Linked DNA regions of Bosea vaviloviae. The protein of the gene in region 1 interacts with the protein of each later gene in a pairwise test. Links are inferred from orthologs where the notes say so. Each region holds a gene or a part of one and is shown in the gene's direction. Other genes may lie near its edges.

The links. The genes of interacting proteins can lie anywhere in the genome.
Region 2: the proteins of cysK (region 1) and cysE interact in binary tests that used the Escherichia coli proteins (3 or more experiments, as listed by UniProt). The link is inferred for Bosea vaviloviae from one-to-one orthologs.

Annotation. Positions count from the first base shown.
Region 1 is NZ_CP017147.1:1,096,884-1,099,822, forward strand. It holds cysK (cysteine synthase A), read left to right. Parts: upstream 1-946; coding sequence 947-1,933; downstream 1,934-2,939. Other genes in the region: dut (dUTP diphosphatase), read left to right, coding at 1-413; BHK69_RS05180 (RrF2 family transcriptional regulator), read left to right, coding at 410-862; BHK69_RS05190 (GNAT family N-acetyltransferase), read left to right, coding at 1,930-2,382; BHK69_RS05195 (VOC family protein), read right to left, coding at 2,397-2,939.
Region 2 is NZ_CP017147.1:5,125,665-5,128,524, reverse strand. It holds cysE (serine O-acetyltransferase), read left to right. Parts: upstream 1-936; coding sequence 937-1,785; downstream 1,786-2,860. Other genes in the region: BHK69_RS23570 (LysR substrate-binding domain-containing protein), read right to left, coding at 1,857-2,816; BHK69_RS23580 (alpha/beta fold hydrolase), read left to right, coding at 1-757.

The DNA of each region.
Region 1 (2,939 bases):
GGCTTGATCTGCGCGCGGCGCTGGAAGAGGGGAGCATGCTCGTCATGGCTCCCGGCGAGCGCATTGCGATTCCCACCGGCCTTGCCCTGCAATTGCCGGTGGGCTTCGAGGCGCAGGTGCGCCCACGCTCTGGATTGGCGTTGAGGCATGGCATCACGCTGCTCAACGCGCCGGGCACGGTCGACAGCGATTATCGCGGCGAGGTCACGGCCATCCTGATCAATCTCGGCCAGGAGCCCTTCACGATCCGTCGCGGCGACCGCATCGCGCAATTGGTGATCGCACCGGTCACGCAGGCCCATCTCGTCGAGACGACAATCCTGGACGAAACCGCGCGCGGCGCCGGCGGCTTCGGCTCGACCGGCGTCTCGGACACGGTCAAGTCGGATACGGTCAAGGGAGCCGTCGCGTGAACCTGCTCTCGCGTCGCAGCCTGCTCGCCATCGCGGCGGTGGTCGATATCGCCCTGCATGCGCGGCCCTCGCCGGTCGCCGCCAAAATGCTGGCGGGGCGGCATGATCTGCCGCCGCGCCATCTCGAGACGCTGCTGCAGGCGCTGGTCCGGGTCGGCATCCTGAAGGGGGTGCGCGGCCCCCGCGGCGGCTATGAATTGGCGCGCGAGCGCCGCCGGATCACCGCCGGCGAGATCGCGCGCGCGGCGATGCAGGAGGCTGGCGAGGATGGCCTCGGGCCCTTGCCGCAATCGCGCCTGATCGACCTCGTGGTCGGCCCGCAAGTGGAACGAGCCTCGCAGGCCTTTCTCTCGACACTGGATGGAGTCACTGTCGAGGAGCTGTGCCAGCAGGCGGAGCGAGAAGCGGCCTTTGACGGGGCCAGCGCGACCACTGATTTCACAATCTAAATTTGTATATATTGTCTATCATCGACATGGACTGTGAATTGAATTAGCGTCGCCATCAATCAAGATCATTCCCAGGAGGATCCCATGACCGAGGCAGTGCGCACGCTCCACCCCGCTCCGAGCAAGGCCCCAGGCCGCGGCCGGGTCTATGAATCGATCACCGACACCATCGGCGACACCCCCCTGGTCAAGCTCAACCGCCTGCCGGCCGAGCGTGGCGTCAAGGCGACGATCCTGGCCAAGCTCGAATTCTTCAACCCGATCTCCAGCGTCAAGGACCGCATCGGCGTCAACATGGTCGATGCGCTGGAGGCGTCAGGCGCGTTGAAACCGGGCGGCACGCTGATCGAGCCGACCTCGGGCAATACCGGTATCGCGCTCGCCTTTGTCGCCGCCGCGCGCGGCTATCGCCTGATCCTGGTGATGCCGGAGACGATGTCGCTGGAGCGCCGCAAGATGCTGGCGCTGCTCGGCGCCGAGCTCGTGCTGACGCCCGGTCCCGGCGGCATGCGCGGCGCTGTCGCCCGGGCCGAGGAGCTCAAGGCGGAGATTCCGGGCTCGATCATCCCGCAGCAATTCGAGAACCCGCATAATCCGGAAATCCATCGCAAGACCACCGCCGAGGAGATCTGGAACGACACTGACGGCAAGGTCGACATCTTCATCTCCGGCGTCGGCACGGGCGGCACCATCACCGGCGTCGGCCAGGTGCTCAAGGCGCGCAACCCCGGCGTGAAGATCATCGCGGTCGAGCCCGAGGATTCGCCGGTGCTGTCGGGCGGCGCGCCCGGCCCGCACAAGATCCAGGGCATCGGCGCCGGCTTCGTGCCGGGCATCCTTGACCGCTCGGTGATCGACGAGGTCGTCACCGTCGGCAATCAGACCTCCTTCGAGACGGCGCGCGCACTTGCCAGGAGCGAGGGCATTCCCGCCGGCATCTCGTCGGGGGCAGCGGTGGCTGCGGCGCTCGAAGTCGGCGCGCGGCCGGAGAACGCCGGCAAGACCATCGTCGTGATCATCCCCTCCTTCGCCGAGCGCTATATTTCGAGCGCCTTGTTCGAGGGTCTGTGACGCCGGCCTCGGTTCAGATCGTCCGCGTCGGCGCTGCGCTGCCGGACGGTTTCGAGGCCTTGCGGCAAGAGGCGGCCGGCGAGGATTACGCCTTCCTCGACCGGCTGACTGATGAGGTCGCGCGCGGCGACTATGCCGGCGATGGCGACCTGCCTGTGCTCTTCGCAGCCTATGTGGAGGGTGAATTGGCGGGTCTGGGCGGCCTCACGCCCGACCCTTATGACCCGGAGCCGGAGCTCGCCCGGCTGCGTCATGTCTATGTGCGTCCCGCCCGCCGCCGCCATGGCGTCGGGCGCGCCATTGCGGCGGCCCTGATCCAGCAGGGCTTTGCCGTGGCGGCGCGGCTCTCTTTGCGCGCTGCCGATGACCGCGCCGCCGCCTTCTGGGATGCGGAAGGTTTCCGGCGCGATCTCAGCGGCGCGACGCGCACGCATCTGCTGGAACGCTGAGCCCGCCCAGCCTGTTAGCGGCGCAGTACGAGCCTGTTGCCCCAGGGATCGGCGATCGCGGGTCCCTTGGCATCCTCGCTGCCGCCGGCAGCCAGGATACGCCGGCGCATCGCCTCGAAATCCCCGGCATCGCGAGCCACCAGCTCGAAGAAGCCGAGCCCAGTCTCGCCCTCGCCGCGTGCGCTCGCGCCACGGCTGTTCCAGATATTGCCGGCGATGTGGTGGTGATAACCGCCGCTGGAGAGGAAGCTCGCGCCGGGATAGCGCACCATCAGGTCGAAGCCGAGTTTGCCGGCGTAGAAAGCCTCAGCCTCAGCCGTATCGCCGACGCGCAGATGGATATGGCCCATGCGCGTGCCGTTGGGCATGCCGGCATAGGGGCCAGCCTGCGCCTCGTTCAGCAGCGCCTGCAGATCGAGCCGCTCGGTCGCCATCTTGAGCGCGCCGTCACGGCGCGGCCAATCGGCGCGCGGGCGGTCGCGATAGATCTCGATGCCGTTGCCCTCGGGGTCCGACAGATAGAGCGCCTCGCTGACGAGATGGTCGGAGGCGCCTTC
Region 2 (2,860 bases), 4.0 Mb from region 1 along the record:
CTCATCCGACGGAGTCAATCTCGCCTATATCGACCTCGCGCCGACAAGCGAGGTTGCGCGCGGCGAGACGGTCATGCTCGTCCACGGCTTCGGCTCCAGCCATATGGTCAACTGGGTCAACACCCAATGGACGAAAACGCTGACCCATGCCGGATACCGTGTCGTCGCGCTCGACAATCGCGGCCATGGCCAGAGCGAGAAGCTCTATGAGCCGGCCGCCTATTCCTCGCAGATCATGGCCGAGGATGTGCGCTGCCTGATGGACCATCTCGATATCTCGCAGGCCGCGGTGATGGGCTATTCGATGGGCGCGCGGATCTCGGCGCATCTGGCGCTGGCGCATCCAGATCGCCTGCGGGCGCTGCTGCTCGGCGGGCTCGGCATCCATCTGGTCGAGGGCGTCGGCCTGCCGCTCGGCATTGCGGATGCCATGGAGGCGCCCTCGCTCGATGTCCTGACCGACCCGATGCAGCGGATGTTCCGCGCCTTTGCCGATGCGACCAAGAGCGATCTCAGGGCGCTCGCCGCCTGCATCAGGGGCTCGCGCCAGACCTTGACCGCTGCACAAGTCGGGCAGATCGCGGTGCCGACCCTGGTCAGCGTCGGCACGAAGGACGATGTCGCGGGTTCCGGGCCGGAGCTTGCGGCGTTGATCCCGAATGCCGAAGCGTTCGACATCGAAGGCCGCGACCACAATCTCGCCGTCGGCGACAAGAGCCACAAACAGGCGGTGCTGGATTTCCTGGCGCGGGTCTGAACGGGCGGGCCGGCGGGCGGGAAAGCGGAGTCCCTTCAGGGTTTTGCGCCCGGCGGCTGCGGTCTTGATTCAAGCGGGTGCGGGGCCGATCTGACACTTCCGCGCTTTCGCGTTTGGCGGTTCGCCACCGCAATGTGCTAGAGTTTGAATTCGTCTTACGTCTCCATCGGAGAATGATCATGCCGTCTGGGCGCTCCGTCATAGAAGCACGCGATCCCGCTACCGGGCTCGACCGTGTCGATCCCGTCTGGGCCAGGTTGCGGCGCGAGGCTGAAGCTGCGGTCGCCAGCGAGCCGTCGCTTGCCAGTCTGATCACGGCCTCCGTGCTGAACCAGCCGAGCTTCGAGGCGGCGGTCAGCCACCGCGTCGCGATGCGCCTCGGGCATGTGGCTGTTCCAGCCGATCTGATCGCGCAGGCTTTCGAGGAGGCGCTTATTGCCGATCCGGAGATCAGTCAGGGCATACGGGCCGATGCGCTCGCGGTGATGGACCGCGACCCGGCCTGCTACCGGGTGCTGGAGCCGGTGCTGTTCTTCAAGGGCTTCCACGCCTTGCAGGCCCATAGGCTGGCTCATTGGCTGCACCGGCAGGGGCGGCGCGATTTCGCGCTTTATCTGCAGAGCCGCTCATCGGAAGTGTTCCAGACCGATATCAACCCGGCCGCGGTGATCGGCAAGGGCATCTTCCTCGACCATGCCACCGGCCTCGTCGTCGGCGAGACCACGGTGATCGAGGACGATGTCTCGATGCTGCAGGACGTGACGCTGGGCGGAACCGGCAAGCAGGGCGGCGACCGCCACCCCAAGATCCGCAAGGGTGTGCTGATCGGCGCCGGCGCCAAGATCCTCGGCAATATCGAGATCGGCCAATGCGCCCGCGTCGCAGCAGGCTCGGTCGTGCTGCAGGCCGTGCCGCGCAACAAGACCGTCGCCGGCGTGCCGGCCAAGGTCGTCGGCGAGGCCGGCTGCGCCGAGCCGTCGCGCTCGATGGATCAGATCCTGGCCGGGGATTGCGGCAGCGCGATCTGAGCTGATTGCGCCTGCATTTCGAGAGCATTGCGCGAAAAAGTGGGTACCGGTTTTTCGCAAGAGCAATGCGCTCAGCTTTTAGGATCGATCACGTTTTTCGCATTCGGACCAAGCCGTCCGAATGCGACGTGATCGAGCAGGCTGCGCGCGATCTCGCGCCGGCTGGCATGCGCGCTTGCTTGTGAGTTCAGGACGAGCGTCAGCGCGTCTCCGGTCGGCATCGCGTCCATGAAGGGGGCGGCAAGCCTGCCGTCGCGCAGATGCGGCGCAATCAGGCTCATCCGGCCCATCAGCACACCGGAGCCCGAGAGCGCGGCGTCGAGCGCCAGGCTGTAGAGCGAGAAGGAAGGGCCGCGGGCCGGGTCGATCGTCCCGATGCACCCCGTGAAGGCGAGCCAGCGCCGCCAATCATCCCGCCAGACAGCGTCATGCAGCAAGGTCGCGCGCGCCAGATCATTGACGCTTGTGAGCGTGCGCGCCAGTGCCGGCGCGCAGACCGGCAGGATCGCGTCCGGACCCAACGTCAGCGCATCGACGGGGCGCGCCTCGGGGCCGAGATAAAACAGCGCCAGATCATGCGGCTCGCGGCGTGGATCCGGCGGTTGCTCCATCGCGGAGACCGAGATCTGCAGTCCGGGAAACGCCGCCTGCAGCGCGGCCAGGCGCGGCGAGAGCCAGAGCTGGGCGATGCAGGGCAGGGCGGCGATGGTCAGTGCGCGGCCTTCATGCCCGGCGTTCAAGTCCTGCCCTGCGCGTAAGTCCTGCACGGCTTGTCCCAGCGTATCGAAGCCGCGCGTCAGCTTGGGCAGGGCGTTGCGCGCGCCCTCCGTAAGTTCCACCCGCTGGGCGAGGCGGCGAAACAGCGGGAAGCCGAGCCATGCCTCCAACTGCCGGATCTGCTGCGTCACCGCGCCGGCCGTGACGCCGAGCTCTTCGGCTGCCTTGACGAAGCTCTCGCAGCGCGCCGCCGCCTCGAAGGCCCGCAAGGCGTTGAGGGAGGGCAGGCGCGGGCGCGGCGGCTTAACGGGCATGACGGGTCCTCTCTTAGGCTGAGATTTTCTCTGCCTGCGAGCGA